2 regions of the Streptomyces sp. NPDC050423 genome follow, and region 2 is predicted to be linked to the other one. Evidence: riboswitches for the same ligand, from Rfam matches in the RefSeq annotation. Region 2 holds a riboswitch; the other holds the start of a gene.

Region 1 (10,894 bases), on a different contig from region 2:
TGCCGGAGCGGCGCACCCACGACTGCCAACGGCACGGCGTGACCGGCCTGTTCGCCGCGTTCGACATCGAAGACGGAAGCGTCATCAGTTCCCTGCACCGCCGTCACTGGGCCGTGGAGTTCAAGAAATTCCCGGCATCCGTCGCCGCCAACGGCAGACGAACCCGGTGTCAGGCAGGCGAAACCGGCAGAACGTCAGGAGACAGTGCGCCCACCCGGGCGGACGCGGCGGTCATGCGGCGCGAGTGGTGGCGGCGGCAGAGAACCTCGTAACCCACCTCGCCCGCCGGGCGGTTCACATCGCCGACCACGACCTGGGCGCCCGCGACGACCATCTCACCCTCTATCGTCCGCGCGTTGTGCGTCGCACGGGCTCCGCACCAGCACAGGGCCTCGACCTGGAGCTGCTCGACCCGGTCCGCCAGCTCGATCAGCCGCTGCGATCCGGGGAACAGCTTCGTACGGAAGTCCGTGGTGATACCGAAGGCGAAGACGTCCATCTCCAGGTCGTCCACGACGCGAGCCAGCTGATCGATCTGGTCCGGAGCGAGGAACTGCGCCTCGTCCACGATCACGTAGTCGACCCTGCCGCCCTTCGACAGCTGAGCGACCAGGTACGCGTACAGGTCCATCCCCCCGTCCGCCTCGACCGCGTCCGTCACCAGCCCCAGCCGCGACGACAGCTTGCCCTCCCCCGCCCGGTCGTCCCGGGTGAAGATCACGCCCTGGAGGCCCCGCGCCGACCGGTTGTGCCCGATCTGGAGCGCCAGGGTGCTCTTCCCGCAATCCATGGTTCCGGAGAAGAACACCAGCTCGGGCATGAGAGGTCGAGCACCTTTCGGGACGGGCGGGGAGGGCCGTGGAACGGGCCCGTACGGCCAAGGCGCGTACGGGACTTTCAAAACACGCCTAAGAGCGTACTTCGAGGAGCGGGACCAGCTGCTCGACGGGGGTCATCGAGCCGTGCATGCCCACCATCGCCGACTCGTGGGGCTCGTTGTCGGAGGCGGTGATCACCACGTCGTCGTGGGCCGCCGCGACCACGTCGCCGATCCGGCCGAGGACCCGCTCGTCGATCCGGGGGCCGAACCAGCCCGCCGCGACGGCCTCGTCCCGGCTCGCCACCCAGAACTGCTCGCCGAGCACCTCGCGCCAGACGGTCAGCACATCGGCCTCGGCGCCCGGGACGGCGTACACGTGACGGGCGCGGCCCTCGCCGCCGAGCAGCGCGACGCCCGCGCGCAGCTCCCAGTCCTCGTCGAAGTCGATCCTGGACTGCTCGTCGAACGGGATGTCGATCATGCCGTGGTCGGCGGTGATGTACAGCGCCGAGCGCGGCGGGAGCTGCTCGGCAAGGCGCCGGGCCAGTCCGTCGACGTGCATCAACTGACCGCGCCAGGCGTCGGAGTCGACGCCGAAGCGGTGCCCCATGCCGTCGACCTCGCTGTAGTACGTGTAGACGAGGGAGCGGTCACCGGCGGCCAGCCGTTCGGCGGCGACGTCCATCCGGTCCTCGCCGGTCAGCCGGCCGAGGAACGAGCCGCCGCTGAGGGCGACCTTGGTGAGCGGAGTCTGCTCGAAGGTGGGCGCGGAGACCTGCGCGGTACGCACTCCGGCCGCGTCGGCGAGGGTGAAGACGGTGGGGTGCGGCTGCCAGACCTTGGGCTGTGTCCACGGCCTCCAGCGGAGCTGGTTCATCAGTGCGCCGGTCTCCGGATTGCGCACCGTGTACCCGGTGAGGCCGTGCTCGCCCGGGGGCAGCCCGGTACCGACCGAGGCCAGGGAGGTCGCGGTGGTGGCCGGGAAGCCCGCGGATATCGGGCGGCCCGTGCCGCCGCGCGAGGTGGGCAGCAGGGAGTGCAGGAAGGGGGCCTCGTCGGGGTGGGCCCGGATCTGCTCCCAGCCGAGTCCGTCGATCAGGAAGACGCAGTTCCGGTCGGCGGGCGTCAGCTCGGCGATCGCCGCCGTGAAACCGGGCACGCCCTGTCCGGCGACGAGCGTGGGCAGCAGATCGGCCAGCGAGCCGCTGCCGTACTCGGGCACCGGGGCGGTGTCGACGGGCAGCAGGACGGGGTCCTGCCAGGCCGGCTGGACCATCAGCGGCCGGCCGCCGCGGTCGCGGCCGTGGCCTCGGAGAGCGCCTGGGCGAAAGCGAGGGTCTGGCGCACGGTGTCGGGGCCGTCGCCGGCCTCGCTGACCCGCAGGCTCAGGTCGTCGGCGGTGGAGCTGCCGGTGTAGCCGTGGTCGGCCTCGCAGTTGGGGTCGCCGCAGGCGGCGGGCTCCAGGTCGATCCGGGAGACCGCGCCCCAGCCGATGGTCAGGACGACCTCGCGGGGCAGCGTGCCGGGGACGTACTTCTCCGGGTTGGCCACGACGCGGCTGACCACGACCGAAGAGATCCGGTCGAGCTTGACCGACTCGGTGGAGGTGGTGGCGTAGGGCGTCGGGGAGCTGGTGTCGGCGTTCTGCTCGTCGGTGTGGCTGACGACGAAGCGGTTGTCCGTGAGCACCAGGACCGTGACGTGCCGGCGCACCTCGTTGGAGTCGAAGGTGGTCTCCTGGTGCACCAGGTACGAAGCGACCGGCTCACCGCCCACGGCGGCCTCCACCGCCTCGGCCACGAGGGCCGGGTAGTAGCCGCTGCGCTCGATCGCCGCGCGCAGCCCCTGGGTCGTCGTACCGGTCTTAGCCATACGCACCATCCTACGGGGGGCGGATGGCTGCCGGGGACGTCCTGCCCGCCCCGTACCGGACGTGGTCCGGGACGGCACGGCCCGGGGCGGTTCAGTAGTTGGAGAGGCGGCGGGGGCCGAGGTCGGTGCGGGCCGGCGGCGGCGACAGCCGGACGCTCGCTCCGAGGACGGTCAGCCCCTGGGTGGCGACCACGACCGGTTCCAGGGCGACGGAGACCACCTCGGGGTGGTCGTCGACCAGCAGGGAGACCCTGAGCAGCAGTTCTTCCAGCGCCGCGGTGTCCACGGGCGCCGAGCCGCGCCAGCCGAAGAGGACCGGGGCGGCCCGGATCGAGCGGATCAGCTCGGCGGCGTCCCGGTCGGTGGCCGGAACCAGCCGGTGGGCGGTGTCGCCGAGGAGCTCGGAGGGAGCACCGGCCAGGCCGAAGGAGAGGACGGCGCCCGCGGCCGGGTCGATCGTGGCCCGTACGACGGTGTCGACACCGCGCGGGGCCATGGCCTGCACGACGGGCCGGAGCTCGGCGGGCTTGCCGAGGAGGTCGGTCAGTTCGCCGTACGCGCGGCGCACCGCGGACTCGGTGGCGAGGTCCAGCCGGACACCGCCGAGGTCGGCGCGGTGGCGCAGGTGGGGTGCGGTGGTCTTCAGCGCGACCGGGTAGCCGAGCCGCGCGGCGGCGGCGACGGCCGCCTCCGCGTCGGGGGCCGGGAGCGTCGGCAGGACGGTGATGCCGTAGCAGGCCAGCAGGTCGCGGGCCTCGTCGTGCGCCAGGGGCCTGCCGTGCGGATCGGGGTCCTCGCCGAGCAGCGCCTCGATGCGGGCGGCCGCGCCCGGCTCGTCGATGGTCTCGTCGAGGAACTCGGGGACCTTGCCGGGAACCGCGGCCTGGCGTCGCCACTGGGCGTACTTCACCGCTTCGGCGAGTGCCCGGACGGCCCGTTCGGCGGCGGGGTAGGCGGGGATCCGGCCGACGGCACGGGCGCCCTCGGAGGCGGTTGCCGCGGGCGCGGTGTCCGTTCCGCCGGGCGGCGGCGCCACCGGGGACGGTGTGACGGCGGGGCTGGCCGGGGGTGGTGTGGCGGGGGTGGCCGGGGGCCGTCCCGGCGCCGGCGCGGGGCGCTGCTGGGCCACCGTGCTGGTGGCGGCGGCCAGGGCCTCCGCGAGGCCGCCGATCTCCACATGGACGACGGCCACCGGCTTGGCCGGCCCGGCGGCGGAGGCCGTGTGCAGGGCAGCGGCCAGCACCTCGCCGTCGCCCTCCTCCGCCTCGCCGTCCTCGCCCACCCATGGGATCGCCGTCACGATCACCGCGTCGCAGCCCTCGTCGGCCAGCGCCTCGGCCAGCGCGTCCCGGAAGTCCTGCGGGGTGGCGGCGGTGGTGAGGTCGCGCGGCGGACGCGGGCGCAGCCCCTCGGCCAGACAGGCGTCGTACGTGAGCAGGCCGAGGGACTCGGAGTTGCCGAGGATCGCGACACGGCCGCCCGCCGGGAGCGGCTGGCCGGCGAGGAGCAGGCCCGCGTCGACCATCTCCGTCACCGTGTCGACACGGATCACGCCCGCCTGCCGCATCAGCGCGGAGACCGTGGCGTCCGGGATCCGGCTGACGGGTACGGCGTGGCCCGGCGGGGTGGAGCCGCTGTGCCGGGCGCCCTTCACCACGACGACCGGCTTCACGGCGGCGGTGCGCCGGGCGAGGCGGGTGAACTTGCGGGGGTTGCCGAGCGATTCGAGGTACAGCAGGGCGACATCGGTGTCCGGGTCCTCGTACCAGTACTGGAGGAAGTCGTTGCCGGAGATGTCGGCGCGGTTGCCGGCCGAGATGAAGGTGGAGAGGCCGGCGCCGCGCCGGTAGAGCCCGGAGAGCAGGGCGATGCCGATCGCGCCGGACTGGGTGAACAGGCCGATGCGCCCGGAGGCGGGCCGTTCCGGGGCCAGGGAGGCGTTCAGCCGGACCGCTTCGGAGTTGTTGATGATGCCGAAGGCGTTCGGGCCGATGATCCTCATGCCGTAAGAGCGGGCCTGGCGCACCAGTTCGCGCTGCCGTTCGCGGCCCTCGGCGCCCCACTCGGCGTATCCGGCGGAGAGGACCACCAGGCCCTGGACGCCGTGTTCCCCGCAGTCCGCGACGGCCTCCGGGACCCGCTCGGCCGGTACGGCGACGACGGCGAGGTCGACGGGTTCGCCGATCTCGCCGAGGGAGCGGTGGGCGGGCACTCCGTCGATGGTGTCCTGGCCGGCGGCGAGGGCGCTGTTCACGGCGTAGGTGCGGCCGGTGAAGCCCGCGCCCAGGAGGTTGCGCAGGACGGTGCGGCCGACCCCGCCGGGGGTGCGCCCCGCGCCGATGACGGCGACGGAGCCGGGTGCGAGCAGCCGCTGCACGGAGCGTGCCTCGGCACGCTGCTCCCGGGCGCGCTGGACGGCGAGCGACTCGGCGGTCGGTTCGAGGTCCAGGGTGAGGTGGACGGAGCCGTCCTCGAAGCTGCGCTGCTGGGTGTACCCGGCGTCCCGGAACACCTTGATCATCTTGTTGTTGGCGGGCAGCACCTCGGCGGCGAAGCGCCGGATGCCGCGCTCGCGGGCGACGGCCGCGATGTGTTCGAGCAGCGCGGAGGCGACGCCGCGGCCCTGGTGCGCGTCCTGGACGAGGAAGGCGACCTCCGCCTCGTCCGCCGGGGCCGACGCGGGCCTGCCCTGGGCGTCGATCCGGTCGTAGCGGACCGTGGCGATGAACTCGCCGCCCACCATGACGGCGAGTCCCACCCGGTCGACGTAGTCGTGATGGGTGAAGCGGTGGACGTCCTTGGCGGAGAGCCGGGGGTAGGGAGCGAAGAAACGGTAGTACTTCGACTCCGGGGACACCTGCTCGTAAAAGCTGACCAGTCGTTCGGCATCGTCCGTGGTGATCGGCCTGATCCGCGCGGTGCCGCCGTCGCGGAGCACCACGTCCGCCTCCCAGTGGTCGGGGTAGACGTGATGCGGACTCTGCTCCGGAGAGGGCTCCATGGGCAAAGCGTACGGCTCGGTCAGCGGTCGCGTGGGGGTCGGGGCCGGGGCAGTCTGAGGGTGGCCGGTCGACGGTACGAGCGGCCCGCGGACGTGTCGCGGGTCGGCTGGAGCATCACACACTGCATGAGAGACTGGTCTAGACAACCATTGATTCGTGAAGGGCAGAACCATGGCTGAGCGCCGCGTCAACGTCGGTTGGGCCGAGGGCCTGCACGCCCGCCCCGCATCCATCTTCGTCCGTGCGGCCACGGCCTCCGGGATACCCGTGACCATCGCCAAGGCCGACGGCAATCCGGTGAACGCCGCGTCCATGCTCGCGGTGCTCGGGCTCGGTGCCCAGGGCGGCGAGGAGATCGTTCTCGCTTCCGAGGCCGACAACGCCGAAGCTGCTCTGGACCGTCTGTCCAAGCTGGTCGCCGAGGGGCTCGACGAGCTTCCGGAGACCGTCTGACCCAGCGGTCACGACCGCCGAAATTCCTGCGAAAGAGCCGCGACACCCCCGACCGGGAGTCGCGGCTCTTTCGTGTGCGCGGGAATGACGAACCATGGAGAAAAACCCACGCGGAATAATTCAGGGCAGCAAGAAGAAGGCGCCACTGAATACCCTGTTCCTTGTATACGGCTTCATTGTTAATGCCGGCCGCTCGGGGTGTTTACGGCAGGTTGCGAAGTCCTCACCCGGCCGGCGCGGGGGACGGCGGCACCCGGCCGGCCGGCGCGGCGCAGCCGGTGGGCAGCGGTGGCCCGCTCGGCGTGCTGGGCGGCCAGCGCCCGAGCGCGTTCCGCGTCGCCGCGCGCCACGGCGTCCACGATGGCCCCGTGCTCGGCCCAGGAATCGGCCGGACGGGCCGGCTGGTCGACCGCGTACATCCAGGCGATCTTGTGCCGGAGCTGGGTGAGCAGCGCGATCAGGCCGGGGCTGCCGGAGGACTGGGCCAGCGTCTCGTGGAACCAGCCGCCCAGTGAGCGCAGATCCTCGCCCTCGCCCCGGCGGGCCCGCTCCTGACCCAGCCTGACCAGGCCGCGCAGCACCTTGAGGTGGGCGTCGGTGCGGCGCTGGGCGGCACGGGCCGCGCCGAGCGGCTCCAGCAGCATCCGGACCTCCAGGAGGTCGGCGGCCTCCTGCTCGTCGGGCTCGGCGACACAGGCCCCGGCGTGCCTGCGGGTGACCACGAAGCCCTCGGACTCCAGGGTGCGCAGCGCTTCGCGTACCGGGACGCGGGAAACCCCGTAACGGCGCGCGAGCACCTCCTCGGTGAGTCGGCTGCCGCGTTCGAAGACACCGGAGACGATGTCGTCACGGATTGCCGTGCATACCGAATGCGCCGGAATGCGCATGTCCGAACCTCCGCCTCAGTCCCCGCGGAACGCGGCCGATCGACGCCTGTCCTGTGACTCTATTGCAATGCGGTCGCATTTCCGATGCCGGGTGGAAATTCATGAATATCTTTTGGACACGACGAAGGCCCCGGCGGGCTGCCGGGGCCTTTCACCGAAGCGCTTCGCGCGTCGGTCAGACGGTGACGCCGTGGGCGCGCAGATAGGCGACCGGGTCCATGTCGGAGCCGTACGACGGCGTGGTCCGGGCCTCGAAGTGGAGGTGCGGTCCGGTGGAGTTGCCGGTGGAGCCGGAGAGGCCGATTCGCTGCCCCTGGCCGACGCTCTGGCCGACGGAGACGCCGATCGAGGAGAGGTGGCCGTACTGGGTGTAGGTGCCGTCCGTCATCCGGAGCACGATGTTGTTGCCGTACGCGCCGCCCCAGCCGGCCTCGACGACCGTGCCGGCGCCGACGGCGACGACGGAGCTGCCGGACGCGGCGTGGAAGTCGATGCCGGAGTGGCTGCCGGAGGACCACAGGGAGCCACTGGACTTGTAGCCGGTGCTCACGTAGGAACCTGCGACGGGGAGCTGGAAGGTGCCCAGCCGGGCGCGCTCGGCGGAGCGGGCGGCACGCGCCTCGCTCTCGCGGGCCGCCTCGGCCCTGGCGGCGGCCTTGGCCTTCGCGGCCGCCCTGGCCCTGGCGTCGGCCTTCTTCTTGGCGTCAGCCTTCTTCTCGGCCTCGGCCTTCGCCTTGGCTTCCGCCTTCGCCTTCGCGGCGGCATCGGCCTGGTGCTGCTGCGCGTCCGCCTGCGCGTCGATCCGGTCGGCCAGGTCGCCCTCGATGGCGATGGCCTGGGAGAGGCCTGTCTCGTCGGTGGCGGGGGTCTCGGCGTCCGCGGCGAGGGCCGGGGAGGCCAGGGAGCCGATGACGCCGGTGGTGGCCAGGGTCGCGATGCCGACGGCCTTCGCGCCGCAGCGCGTCAGACGGCTCGGGGCACGGTGCTTCCCCGTGGCACGGGTGAACGCCATGAAGTGGCTGGTCCTTTCCTTCCTTCTCGCCTACCGGGTTAGCTGACGGGTTCGGAGCAGGAAGGTCTCCTACGGATCCCCCGGCCTCACTGAGGCATGGGCACCCGATTCACCCCAGGGACTGCGTGGGTCCCCGGCTCCCCGGGCTCGCGCCTGACGGGGACTCGGCGATGACTGCCCGGTACGTCACGGATGCGGCATACGAGTGGCGGACAGCCGAGCCGACGCTAAGCGGGGGCACTTCCCCACACCAAACGGACAGGCGGATTTGTAGCACATCCCACAGGGCAGACAGGTAACCTCTCCCCTAAATCGGACAAAAGGGAAGGCCCTGGCGGAGGGTGATCTGCCAGGGCCTTCCTTTTGCCCCACTTTCAGGAGGATTGAGCGGTCAGCCGGTGACGACCGAGACCTCTCCGATGCCGAGGGCCCTGACGGGCTGCTCGATCTGTGCGGCGTCCCCGACGAGGACCGTGACCAGCCGGTCCCCCGGGAAGGCGTTGACCACGGCCGCCGTCGCCTCCACCGTGCCGGTGTCCGCGAGGCGCGCGTACAGGTGCGCCTGGTAGTCGTCCGGGAGGTGCTGCTCGACCTGGTCCGCGAGGGTGGCGGCGACGGAGGCCGCCGTCTCGAACTTCAGCGGTGCGACGCCCACGAGGTTCTGCACGGCCGTCTCGCGCTCCGCGTCCGTCAGACCCTCCGCGGCCAGGGTCCGCAGCACCTTCCACAGGTCCTCCAGCGCCGGACCGGTGGACTCCGTGTCCACCGAGCCGCTGATGGCGAGCATCGCTGCGCCCGTCGCCCCCGAGGCGGCGTCCCGGGCCGAGGAGCGCAGCACCTGGGCGAAGGCGCGCACGCCGTAGGTGTAGCCCTTCTCCTCGCGCAGCACCCGGTCCAGGCGGGAGGTCAGCGTGCCGCCCAGGCAGTACGTGCCGAGCACCTGGGCGGGCCAGACGCTGTCGTGCCGGTCGGCGCCGATCCGGCCGAGGAGCAGCTGCGTCTGCACCGCTCCGGGGCGGTCCACGATCACCACCCGGCCGGTGTCGTCGGCGGTGATCGGCGGGACGGGGCGGCGCTCCGCCGTGTTGCCCGACCAGTCGCCGACGGTGTCGGCGAGCAGGGCGTCCAGGTCGATGCCGGTGAGGTCACCGACGACCACGGCGGTCGCGGTGGACGGCCGGACGTGGGCGTCGTAGAAGGCGCGGACGGCCGCGGAGTCGATCCGCTCCACGGTCTTCTCGGTGCCCTGGCGCGGGCGCGACATGCGGGCCGTGGCCGGGAAGAGCTCCTTGGAGAGCTGCTTGGCAGCGCGCCGGGCGGGGTTCGCCTGCTCGTGCGGGATCTCGTCGAGCCGGTTGTTCACCAGCCGCTCGATCTCGCTGTCGGCGAAGGCCGGTGCCCGCAGGGCCTCCGCGACCAGACCGAGCGCCTTGGCCAGCCGGGAGGCGGGAACCTCCAGGGAGACCCGGACACCGGGGTGGTCGGCATGGGCGTCCAGAGTGGCGCCGCACCGCTCCAGCTCGGCGGCGAACTCCTCGGCGCTGTGCTTGTCGGTGCCCTCGGACAGGGCGCGCGACATGATCGTGGCCACCCCGTCCAGGCCCTCGGGCTCGGCGTCCAGCGGGGCTTCGAGGAAGATCTCGACGGCGACGACCTGCTGGCCGGGGCGGTGGCAGCGCAGCACCGTGAGGCCGTTGGGCAGGGCGCCGCGCTCGGGTGCGGGGAAGGCCCAGGGCCTGGCCGCTCCCGGGGCGGGCTGCGGGTGGTACTGCATCGAAACTCCAGTCGCGGCAGCGTCGGTCACTTGTCCGCTCCTTCGTGCGCGTCGGTGTCGTTGGCGGCGTCGGCTTCGGCCTCTTCGACGGGCTCCGCCGACTCGACCGGCTCGTAGACCAGCACCGCCCGGTTGTCCGGCCGCAGCTGGGCCCTGGCGGCCGCCCTGACCTCCTCGGCGGTGACGTCGAGCACCCGGTGCACGGCGCTCAGGGCGAGCTGCGGGTCACCGAACAGCACGGCGAACCGGCACAGTTCGTCGGCCCGGCCCGCGACCGTACCGAGCCGGTCCAGCCACTCGCGCTCCAACTGTGCCTGGGCGCGCTCCATCTCCTCGGGCGAGGGGCCCTCCTCGGCGAACCGGGCGAGCTCCTCGTCGACCGCGGACTCGATCTGCGCCACCTCGACGCCGCCGGACGTCTTGACGTCCAGCCAGCCGAGCGAGGGCGCACCGGCCAGCCGCAGCAGCCCGAATCCCGCCGCGACAGCCGTCCGGTCCCGGCGGACCAGGCGGTTGTGCAGCCGGGACGACTCCCCGCCGCCCAGCACGGTCAGCGCGAGATCCGCGGCGTCGCACTCGCGGGTGCCGTCCTGCGGCAGCCGGTAGGCGGCCATCAGCGCACGCGCCGGGACCTCCTCGCGGACCTCCTCGCGCAGCTCACCGCCGATGACCTCGGGCAGTGAGCCGTCCCGCGGCGGCTGCTTGCCGTCGTGCGACGGGATGGTGCCGAAGTACTTCTCGATCCAGGCGAGCGTCTGCCCGGGGTCGATGTCGCCGACGACCGAGAGCACCGCGTTGTTGGGCGCGTAGTACGTACGGAAGAAGGTCCGTGCGTCCTCGAGCGTCGCCGCGTCCAGGTCGGTCATCGAGCCGATCGGGGTGTGGTGGTACGGGTGGCCCTCCGGGTAGGCGAGGGCGGTCAGCTTCTCGAACGCGGTGCCGTACGGGACGTTGTCGTAGCGCTGGCGGCGCTCGTTCTTGACGACGTCCCGCTGATTCTCCATGGACTCCTCGTCGAGCGCGGCGAGCAGCGAGCCCATCCGGTCGGCCTCGAGCCACAGGGCCAGTTCCAGC
Region 2 (10,894 bases):
GCCGCACGGAGCGGTTTCGGCAAGGGTCAGATCTTCGTCAACGGCGAGATCATCAAGACGGTGCCCGGGTCGTCGAGACCCTCATCGAGGAAGCCCTGAAGATCGCTGAGGGCATGGACGACGCCGGGACACCATCGGGGGTCCCGGCCGTCACCGTGAGCTGAGACAGGATTAGAGAGGGGGCCCGGCATGACGCTTCTGCAGAGCATCCGGGGGCCGCACGATCTCAAGACGCTCAACGAACCACAACTCGGCGAACTGGCCGAGGACATCAGGAAGTTCCTGGTGCACGCCGTGGCCAGGACCGGCGGTCACCTGGGGCCGAACCTCGGCGTGGTGGAGCTCTCCATCGCCCTGCACCGGGTCTTCGACTCGCCCGTGGACCGCATCCTGTGGGACACCGGCCACCAGAGCTACGTGCACAAACTCCTCACCGGGCGGCAGGACTTCTCCAAGCTGCGCGGCAAGGGCGGCCTCTCCGGCTACCCCTCCCGCGAGGAGTCCGCGCACGACGTCATCGAGAACTCGCACGCCTCCACGGTGCTCGGCTGGGCCGACGGCCTGGCCAAGGCCAACCAGGTGCTGGGCCGCCCCGACCACGTCGTCGCCGTCATCGGCGACGGAGCACTCACCGGCGGTATGGCCTGGGAGGCGCTGAACAACATCGCCGCCGCCAACGACCGGCCACTGATCATCGTCGTCAACGACAACGAGCGCTCCTACGCGCCGACGATCGGCGGCCTCGCCGACCACCTCGCCACGCTCCGCACCACCGACGGCTACGAACGCTTCCTCTCCTGGGGCAAGGGCGTCCTGCAGCAGACGCCCGTCATCGGGCAGCCGCTCTACGAATCGCTGCACGGCGCCAAGAAGGGGTTCAAGGACGCCTTCGCCCCGCAGGGAATGTTCGAGGACCTGGGCCTGAAGTACGTCGGTCCCATCGACGGGCACGACACCGCCGCCGTCGAGTCCGCGTTGCACCGGGCGAAACGCTTCCACGGCCCGGTGCTCGTGCACTGCATCACCGAGAAGGGCCGCGGCTATCGGCCCGCCCTCCAGGACGAGGCCGACCGGTTCCACACCGTAGGTGCGATGGACCCGCTGACCTGCGCCCCGCTCGCCCCGGCGGCCGGTCCGTCCTGGACCTCGGTGTTCGGGGACGAGATCGCCGCGATCGGGGCCGAGCGGCCGGACGTCGTCGCCATCACGGCCGCGATGCTCCACCCGGTGGGGCTGACGAAGTTCGCCGAGGCGTTCCCGGACCGGGTCTGGGACGTCGGGATCGCCGAGCAGCACGCGACCGTCTCCGCGGCGGGACTGGCGACCGGCGGACTGCACCCCGTCGTCGCCGTCTACGCCACCTTCCTCAACCGGGCCTTCGACCAGCTGCTGATGGACGTCGCGCTGCACCGCTGCGGCGTGACCTTCGTCCTGGACCGGGCCGGGGTCACCGGCCCGGACGGGGCATCCCACAACGGCATGTGGGACATGTCCCTGCTCCAGGTCGTGCCGGGGCTGCGGATCGCGGCACCGCGCGACGCCGGCCAGCTGCGGGCCCAGCTGCGCGAGGCCGTCGACGTCGATGACGCGCCGACCGTGATCCGGTTCCCCAAGGAGTCGGTGGGGGAGCCGGTCCCCGCCATCGGCCGGATCGGCGGCATGGACGTACTGCACCGCGACGAGGACCCCGATGTCCTGCTGGTCGCGGTCGGCGTCATGGCCCCCGTCTGTCTGCGGGCCGCCGATCTGCTCGCGGGCGCCGGCATCCGCTGCACCGTGGTCGACCCCCGCTGGGTCAAACCGGTCGACGAGCAGCTGGCCCCGCTCGCCGCGCGGCACCGGCTGGTCGCCGTCGTCGAGGACAACAGCCGGGCGGGAGGCGTCGGTTCGGCGGTCGGACAGGCCCTGCGGGACGCCGGGACCGACGTACCGCTGCGCACATTCGGCATTCCCGAGCAGTTCCTCGCCCACGGGAAACGCGCCGAGGTGCTCGCCGACATCGGACTCACACCGATCGAGATCACCGGCCGGATCAGCGCCGCGCTGGCCGCCGGGAAGCCGGTCGCGGCCGGCGGAAACGGACGCCCCGTCGACGACGGGTACAACGAGCGCGACGCCCTGGGCAACGGGCACAAGGAGAGCGGGGCATGAAGGACGACGGGCCCAAGGGCTTCGATCTGGCGCAGCTCCTCGCGGAGCGCGGCGCCGAGCGCTACGAGCTGCACACGAAGCACCTCAACCACCAGCTCCCGCGCATGCTGCACACCATCGGTTTCGACAAGGTCTACGAACGGGCCGAGGGCGCGCACTTCTGGGACGCGGAGGGCAACGACTACCTGGATATGCTGGCCGGCTTCGGGGTGATGGGGCTCGGCCGGCACCACCCCGTCGTACGCAAGGCGCTGCACGACGTCCTGGACGCCTCGCTCGCCGACCTCACCCGCTTCGACTGCCAGCCGCTGCCGGGGCTGCTGGCCGAGAAGCTGCTCACGCACAGCCCGCACCTGGACCGGGTGTTCTTCGGAAACAGCGGTACGGAGGCCGTCGAGACGGCGCTCAAATTCGCCCGGTACGCGACCGGGAAGCCGAGGATCCTCTACTGCACGCACGCCTTCCACGGCCTGACCACCGGTTCGCTCTCGGTCAACGGCGAGGCCGGGTTCCGGGACGGCTTCGCCCCCCTGCTGCCCGACACCGCCATCGAGCTCGGCGACCTCGACGCACTGCGGCGCGAGCTGCGGCGGGGCGATGTGGCCGGCCTGGTCGTCGAGCCGATCCAGGGCAAGGGCGTGCACGCCTCGCCGCCCGGCTTCCTGCGCGCCGCCCAGGAGCTGCTGCACAAGCACAAGGCCCTGCTCATCGCCGACGAGGTGCAGACCGGCCTGGGCCGTACCGGTGACTTCTACGCCTACCAGCACGAGGAAGGGGTCGAACCGGATCTGGTCTGCGTCGCCAAGGCGCTCTCCGGCGGCTATGTGCCGGTCGGGGCGACCCTCGGCAAGGACTGGATCTTCAAACGCGTCTACTCCTCGATGGACCGGGTGCTGGTCCACTCGGCCAGTTTCGGCTCCAACGCCCAGGCGATGGCGGCCGGGCTCGCGGTCCTCGCCGTGATGGAGGACGAGGAGACCGTGGCGAACGCCCGCCGCACCGGTGATCTGCTGCGCGAGCGGCTGGCCGCCCTGGTCGGCCGCTACGAGCTGCTGCACGAGGTGCGGGGGCGCGGGCTGATGATCGGCATCGAATTCGGCCGGCCGTCGTCGCTGAAGCTGCGCAGCCGCTGGACCATGCTCCAGGCGGCCCGCAAGGGACTCTTCGCGCAGATGGTGGTCGTACCGCTGCTCCAGAAGCACCGGATCCTCACCCAGGTCTCCGGCGACCACCTCGAAGTGATCAAACTGATTCCGCCGCTCGTCATCGACGAGACGGACGTGGATCGGTTCGTGACCGCGTTCACGGCGGTCATGGACGACGCGCACAACGGCGGGCTGATGTGGGACTTCGGCCGGACCCTGGTGAAGCAGGCGGTCGCCAACCGCTGATCGGCAAAAGGTTTGCCTCGGAGGCAAGAAATTTGCCTCCGAGGAAAGTTCCTGGCCCAATGGAGACATGAATCCTCCAGAAGGAGGGGTGGCCGACGAGCTGCCCGGTGTCGCGCCACGCCTGCGCGATCTGCGCCGGGGCCGCGGGCTCACCCTGGAGACAGCCGCCGAGCGCGCCGGGCTCTCGCCCGCCCATCTGTCCCGGCTCGAAACGGGCCGGCGGCAGCCCTCGCTGCCGATGCTGCTCGGACTTGCCAGGATCTACGGTACGACGGTCTCCGAACTGCTGGGTGAGATCCCACCGGAACGTGACTCGATCATCCGGGCCCGGAAGTTCGAGGGGGCCGAGGCCGACGGCTGGATGTACCAGCAGGCCGGTGGTCCGGGCCGGGCGATGCAGGCGCTGCGCGTCCGGGTCCCGTACGGCGCGCAGGGCGACCTGGTGCGCGTCCACCCCGGTGAGGAGTGGCTGTACGTCCTGGCCGGGCACCTCAGGGTGACCCTCGGGGACACCGTGCACGACCTCGGCCCCGGCGACAGCGCGCACTTCGACTCGCTCACCCCGCACCGGATCGCGGCACCGGAGCGCGAGGGCGCCGAGCTGCTCTTCGTCCACACCCTGCTGCAGAGCCCCGCTGCCGAGCTGTGCCTCGGCAGCGGGATCCACCGTCGCTGAGACGCCGTCCCCGCCGCCGGCGCGTCCGGTCGCCAGAGAGGACTGTCATGTCCGATTCCGAGAACTACGACCCGCTCACCCCGGCCAGGCGCAAGGAGTCCGACTCGCAGGAGAGCCGGATGCCGCGCGGGCTCGTCATCAGGCTGTTCGCCTATCTGGTGGCCGGGCACGTCATCGCGGGTTTCCTCTACCTGCTGTTCGCCGTGGGGATGCACAACCAGTAGCCGGGAGCTCGGTGTGCCGGCCGGCCGGTCACGCGTCGTCGAGGAGCCGCTCGCGCAGTCGCTCCCGGGTCTCGGGGGTGATTTTCAGCCCCTCGGAGAGGTAGCGGTCGGTGCCGCCCCAGGTCTCGTCGATCGTGGCGAAGGCCGCGGCGAGATATTCGCTGTGGGCGCCGAAGAGCGGGCTGAGGAGCTCCATCACCTCGGGCGACATCCCGGCCGCCGAGGTGTCGCTGCGGCGCACCCGGTAGCGGCGGTGGGCGTCGTTGGACTTGAGGTAGTCGGCCTCGACGGCTTCGCGCCCGACGCCGACCGCGAGCAGCGAGACCGCGATCGAGAGCCCCGCCCGGTCCTTGCCGGCCGCGCAGTGCATCAGGGCGGGGACGCTGTCCTCGGCCAGGGCGTGCAGCACGCGGCTGTGCTCGGCGGTGCGCTCCAGGATGATCGTCCGGTAGGAGGCGACCATGCGGTCGGTCCCCTTGCCGCCGTCGAGGAGGCCGCGCAGCTCGTCCGTGTTGCCGTCGCGCACCATCCGCCAGAACTCGGCGCCGTCCGCCGGGTCGGTGAGGGGGATGTTCACATTGCGTACGCCGGGCAGCTCGACGTCCAGTCCGTCCAGCTTCAGGTCGGCGGCATTGCGGAAGTCGAAGACGGTGTGGAGGCCGAGACCGCCGAGGAACGCGGCGTCCTCGGCGGTGGCGCCCGCCAGGTGACCGCTGCGGTAGAGCCGTCCGTACCGCACCCGGCGGCCGTCCGCGGTGGGCAGTCCGCCCACGTCACGGAAATTACGGACCCCCGCCAGCTCGGGTTCCGTCGACGGGGTCTGCGGCAGCTGCTGCGTCACGGTCACTCCTGGAGGCTCTGCCGCCGACGCGTGTCGCCGACGGGTCCACTCCCGTGACGATACGACATCGGATACTCGGGCAATCGTCTCGGTGACGGCCCCGCGCGGACTCCTGGGTGGGGCCCCGTCTGCGGCTCCGGTGCGAACTACGGGCGTGACATGTCCGTATTGAGGCTTTGGTCGAACATGCCCTGCTTGTGCGGGAGATGATCGCCCCCTCGTGAGCGGGATCATATCCGTGACGGTGTGTGGCGACGCCGCGGCTGGGTATTCCATGCGCCGCGCGGAAAGCCAAGATCCGTAATCCACGGAGTGTGACCGGAATTCCGCTCCGATTTCCCGGAGTGGAATCCGGTGTGGAACCCATGGCTTGTTTCCGCCGTCCCCACTCGCTTACGTTCGCTCTCAATCCGGATGGAACGCCTAATCCTGCCGCCGTCCGGAATTCGCACCCACTCACCGTGTGGCAGGAGCGGGGGAACCAGGTAAGCCGCCGACCGGAGAGATCCGGCCGGCTCGGGGTGAAGTCGCGCCAGGCGCGACCGGGCATCTCCAGCCCGAACCCGACAGCTCACCTCGTAGGCGCCGGAGAGGAAATTCTTCATGCCCATATCGGGTAAGCACCGCCGTCCGAAGTCCAGCACCATCGCCCGCGCCGTCGTCGTCGCGAGCGCCGGCGGAGCCGTCATCGCGCTTCCGCTGCTCGGCGCCACCGGTGCCAACGCCGCGGAGCAGGCCGCTCCCGGCACCGCGAACTCGGCCGTCGCCACGCACGCCGCCCAGGCCAAGCCGGTCTCGGAGAAGCAGGACGGCACCGCGACGTACTCCGTGGTCTCCGGCGACTACCTGTCGAAGATCGCTGCCGAGCACAAGCTCAAGGGTGGCTGGGAGAAGCTGTACCAGGACAACCGCAAGGTCGTCGGCGACGACCCGAGCCTGATCTTCCCGGGCATGAAGCTGACGCTCGGCGGCAAGGCCTGGGGCCACGCCTCGACCACCGGCTCGCCCACCTCCGCGGGTGCCACCACCCCGTCGAAGGCTCCCTCCAAGGCTCCTTCCAAGGCTCCGGCCAAGACCGAGTCCAAGGCCCCCACGGCCTCCAACGCCGCGTCCTCCTCCGACGCCCAGGCGTCCAACGGGACCTCGGCCCCGGCCGAGCGGAGCACCGGCTCCGGTTACGTCCACCCGGTTCCCGGCAACCACACCACCGCCTACCGTGCCTCCGGCGCCAGCTGGTCCAGCGGCAGCCACACCGGCATCGACTTCCCCGTGTCCACCGGCACCAGCGTGAAGGCGATCACCTCGGGCACCGTCGTCACCGCCGGCTGGGGCGGCGCGTACGGCAACGAGGTCGTCATCAAGCACGCCGACGGCCACTACTCGCAGTACGGACACATGTCCTCGCTCTCCGTCTCGGCGGGCCAGACCGTGACCGCGGGCCAGCAGGTCGGCCTCTCCGGCGCCACCGGCAACGCGACCGGCCCGCACCTGCACTTCGAGATCCGCACGGGTCCGGCGTACGGCTCGGACGTCGACCCGATCGCCTACCTGGCGTCGAACGGGATCAACGTCTGATCCAGGCAGCACCGGTCCGGTAACCCGGACCTGAGCAATACACAGAGGGACGGTGCGCGGCGGCGCACCGTCCCTCTGCTTATTCCCCCTTTACCAAAACCTGACCGGGTGGTCTATCTCACCACCCGTCAACCCCGTATTACGGTCGCGTAGGTCACATTCGACGGTGCAGGATATGCCCTTGTGGCAAACGATTCGAGAAACATCCGACAGAGCGTCATCAACAGGCAGGGCGCCATCGAGTCGTACGCGGCGATTGGCGACAGCTTCACCGAGGGAGTCGGCGATCTCGGCCCCGACGGGACATTCGTCGGCTGGGCGGACAGGTTCGCGGTCATCCTCGCTGACCAGCTCCCGGACCCCGGAACGGCACCGGGCCTCGCAGGCGCCGCGCACGGGAACTTCAGGTACGCCAATCTCGCCGTACGAGGACGTCTCCTCGACCAGATAGTCGAGGAGCAGGTGCCCCGCGCCAGGGAACTCGCCCCCGACCTGGTGAGCTTCTGCGCGGGCGGCAACGACATCATCCGGCCGGGCACCGATCCCGACGACGTCGCCGAGCGCTTCGAGCGCGCTGTCGCGGAGCTGACCGAATCGGTCGGCACCGTCATGGTCACCACCGGCTTCGACACTCGCGGCGTTCCCGTGCTGCGCCATCTGCGCGGCAAGATCGCCACCTACACCGCCCATGTGCGGTCCATCGCGGACCGCTACGACTGCCCGGTGCTCGACCTCTGGTCGCTGCGCTCGGTGCAGGACCGCCGCGCCTGGGACGGCGACCGGCTGCATCTGTCGCCCGAGGGACACACCCGGGTCGCGCTGCGCGCCGCCCAGGTCCTCGGCGTCGACGTACCGGCCGACCCCGACCAGGAGTGGCCGCCGCAGGCGCACCGGGGAACGCTGGAGGTCCGGCGCGACGACATCCACTGGGCCCGCGAGTACCTGGTGCCGTGGATCGGGCGCAGGCTGCGCGGCGAGTCGTCGGGGGACCACGTGGAGGCCAAACGGCCGGACCTGCTGCCGCTCTGAGGGGTGCGACCCGATCAGGGACCCACCCGCTCGACGGAGTGCGGCGTCCGGGCCGGGACGCGTTCCAGCACACCGCCCGCGAACACGTCGTACAGCGGCAGTGTCTCCAGATGGACGTAGCCGATGTGGCAGTCGCACACCGCCAGCGGGCAGGCCCGCGGGCCGAGCGCCCCGCGGTAGCTGCCGTCGTAGAGGTTGCCGAGCTCGGCCCGGACGAAGTGGCAGCGGCGCACCGTGCCGTCCCCGTCCACCGAGATGACCGACTCACCGGTCCGGCAGGGCAGCCCGGCCGAGCGGTGCGGATGACGGCTGTACGGGAACAGCGGGTCGATCTCCGTCCACCGGTCGGCCTCCTCGTCCGTATAGCTGTGCCCCTCCGCGGCGTTGACCCAGAGGTAGACCTCTTCGGGGAGCGCCGCCCGCAGCCGCCGGGCCTCTTCGAGATGGCCGTCAAGACCGACCACCCCGACGCTGTGGCGGATCCCCAGCGACGTCAGTTCCCCGCACCGGGCCAGGAAGCGCTCGTACGGCGTCTGGCCCGGGTGGTACGTGCACCAGAGCGCGATCTTGTCCCGGCCCGCGGTGCCCGCCGCGGCCAGCCACTGCGTACGGCCGCTGAGGTTCGTCTGGATCGCCACCCGGCGGATGTGCGGCAGCCGGGCCAGCTCGACCAGCGCCCGGCGGTACCAGGAGCGGACCAGCCCCTCGCCCCACGGGGTGAACAGCACCGAGACCCGGTCGTCGGTCTGCGCCGCCGCCCACGCGGTGAACCGCTCCAGCGCGGCCCGGTCGGCCCGCAGCTGCTCCCGGCTGTCGCGCCGCTTGGCGAACGGACAGTACGGGCAGTCGTAATCGCACGACGCGAGCGGACCGCGGTAGAGGATCGTCAGGTCCATGAGGGGCTCACTTCAGCTCGTACGAGGCCATCGCGGCCCGCACGGCGGGGGAGAAGAGGTCGGGGCCCAGGGCGTCGGAGTGCGCCAGCCCCTCGGGCGACAGACGCAGCAGCCCGGCGGCCGCCCCGTCCGGATCGAGCCAGCCCCGCTCCTCGAACAGGGCCAGCTCCTCGCGGAAGTCCTCGTGGGGAGAGGTGCCGAACCGCTCCCGGTACTCCGGCAGCCGCAGCCCCTCGGCCTGGAGGACCGACTGGAGGAGATGACGGCGGCGCGCCTCACCGCCGTCGGTGTACCGGCCGACCTCGGCGTACGAGAAGTCCTCGGCCGACGTGTAGTCGTCGATGATCCCCCGCACTTTCCCCGTCTCCACGGCGTAGTCGAAGGAGTAGTGCAGCCCGGAGGTGTACGAGCGGGCGCCGCAGCCCAGGCCGATCATGCCGTCGGTCTGGCAGGCGTAGTCGTCGGGGCCGCCGGCCCGCGGGGCGTCGGCGCGGTGGAACATCCGCATCGACACCTGCTCGTAGCCGTGGGCGAGGAGGTGATCGCGGCCCGCGCGGTACAGCCGCAGCCGCTGCTCGTCCCAGGCGGACTCCGCGTCCGCGGCCGAGGCGGCGATCCTGCCGAGGCCGGTCAGCGGACGTATGTACAGCGGGTAGAGGTACAGCTCCTCCGGCCGCCACCGGAGGGCCGCGTCCAGCGAGGTGCGCCAGCTCGCCTCCGTCTGTCCGTCGATGCCATAGATCAGGTCGATGTTGAGGACCGGGATCCGGGCGTCCCGGATCAGCCCGAGGGCCGACTCCACATCGGCACGGCGCTGCGGACGGACCGCCGCACGCGCCTCGGCCTCGACGAAGCTCTGCACACCGATGCTGATCCTGGTCACCCCCCGGTCGGCGAGGACGGCCAGCCGGTCGGCCGTCGCGGTCGACGGTGACGTCTCGACCGACAGCGGAACCGACCGGAGATCGGCGCCCATCCGCTTCTCCGCTATGTCGCACAGGCGCTCCAGCTCGCCCGCAGTCAGGAAGGTGGGGGTCCCGCCGCCGAAGGCCGCCGCGGCGAACCGCACCGGTTCCGTGTCGCCCAGCGCGTCCCGTACAGCCGTCGCCTGGCGGTCCAGTGCGTCGAGGTAGCGGGTGGTGAGCTCGTCGGGGGCGCCGATGCGGGTGAAGAGGTTGCAGAAGCCGCAGCGGACCTCGCAGAACGGTATGTGGAGATAGAGCGAGAGCGCGTCCTTGCGTTCTGCGGCCCACAGCTCACTCAGCGCGGGCCGCCCGCCCGGGTGCTCGGACAGCCTGCCGTACGCCGTCTTGTGCGGATAGGCGTAGACGTAGCTCTGGTACGGACGGGGGGTGAGGCGGGGGGAGTGCGGACTGTTCATCGGGCGGTGGCCCCCGGTTCCAGGAAGAAATGGGCGTACGGAACGGTCCAGACGGACTCGTGTCCGAGCCGGTGACCGGTGTAGCCGTCGTCGCCGTACGCCGTGCCGTGGTCGGAGCAGACGACGGCGAACGCCCGGCGGCGGCTGCTCGCGGCGGCGAAGAGGCGGCCGACATGGGCGTCGACGTACTCCAGCGCGGCGGCGTGGGTGGCGCGGCTGTCACCCGAGTCACGGGTGGCCCCCGGCAGGTGGAACCAGTTCGGCTGGTGCAGCGCGGAGACGTTGACGAAGAGGAACAGGCGTTGTCCGGGGGGAAGCCGCTCGACGACGCGTTCCGCGCGGGTCACCTGCGCCTCGAAGGACGTGTCCGAGGCGACGCCGAACTCGGGCTCCCAGTACGCCTCCTGGAACATTCCGGGCAGCACCGAGCCGAGCGGTGCCTGCCGGTTGAAGAACCCGACGCCGCCGATGCACACCGTGCGGTAGCCGGCCGCGGCCAGGCCCGACACCAGGTCGGGGGTGTCGAAGACGAAGGTGCGCTCCGCGGTGGTCTCGCTGCCCGCGAACCGGGCGGCGAACAGCCGCGGATGCGGCCCCGGGGCGGCCGGTGTGGGCAGGAATCCCGCGAAGATCGCCTGGTGCGACGCGTACGTGAAACTCCCAGGGGTGTGCCGGCGCTCCCAGACGCCCCCCGGCAGGTGCCGGGCCAGGTTCGGGATGCGGCCGGCGG

What was found. A riboswitch is a leader RNA that binds a small molecule or an ion and turns the genes downstream of it on or off. The one in region 2 is predicted to bind cyclic di-AMP.
Positions count from the first base shown of each region.
Region 1: linked by a shared signal. The riboswitch ahead of AB0I52_RS15130 (M23 family metallopeptidase) and the one ahead of AB0I52_RS28785 (peptidoglycan DD-metalloendopeptidase family protein) in region 2 are both predicted to bind cyclic di-AMP.

Region 1 is NZ_JBFAJY010000017.1:26,834-37,727, forward strand. It holds partial or broken gene AB0I52_RS15095 (IS630 family transposase) at 1-131, shown strand, start outside; gene AB0I52_RS15100 (thymidine kinase) at 170-820, opposite strand; gene AB0I52_RS15105 (nucleotide pyrophosphatase/phosphodiesterase family protein) at 909-2,096, opposite strand; gene AB0I52_RS15110 (DUF5998 family protein) at 2,096-2,692, opposite strand; gene AB0I52_RS15115 (GNAT family N-acetyltransferase) at 2,784-5,693, opposite strand; gene AB0I52_RS15120 (HPr family phosphocarrier protein) at 5,866-6,147, shown strand; gene AB0I52_RS15125 (GntR family transcriptional regulator) at 6,327-7,034, opposite strand; gene AB0I52_RS15130 (M23 family metallopeptidase) at 7,210-8,046, opposite strand; cyclic di-AMP (ydaO/yuaA leader) riboswitch at 8,060-8,226, opposite strand; gene AB0I52_RS15135 (pitrilysin family protein) at 8,438-9,820, opposite strand; gene AB0I52_RS15140 (pitrilysin family protein) at 9,847-10,894, opposite strand, start outside.
Region 2 is NZ_JBFAJY010000048.1:46,133-57,026, forward strand. It holds partial or broken gene AB0I52_RS28755 (4-hydroxy-3-methylbut-2-en-1-yl diphosphate synthase) at 10-164, shown strand; gene dxs (1-deoxy-D-xylulose-5-phosphate synthase) at 190-2,151, shown strand; gene AB0I52_RS28765 (aspartate aminotransferase family protein) at 2,148-3,542, shown strand; gene AB0I52_RS28770 (XRE family transcriptional regulator) at 3,610-4,218, shown strand; gene AB0I52_RS28775 (DUF6126 family protein) at 4,266-4,442, shown strand; gene AB0I52_RS28780 (tyrosine-protein phosphatase) at 4,471-5,283, opposite strand; cyclic di-AMP (ydaO/yuaA leader) riboswitch at 5,694-5,883, shown strand; gene AB0I52_RS28785 (peptidoglycan DD-metalloendopeptidase family protein) at 5,887-6,858, shown strand; gene AB0I52_RS28790 (SGNH/GDSL hydrolase family protein) at 7,042-7,887, shown strand; gene AB0I52_RS28795 (STM4011 family radical SAM protein) at 7,902-8,783, opposite strand; gene AB0I52_RS28800 (STM4012 family radical SAM protein) at 8,791-10,164, opposite strand; gene AB0I52_RS28805 (STM4013/SEN3800 family hydrolase) at 10,161-10,894, opposite strand, start outside.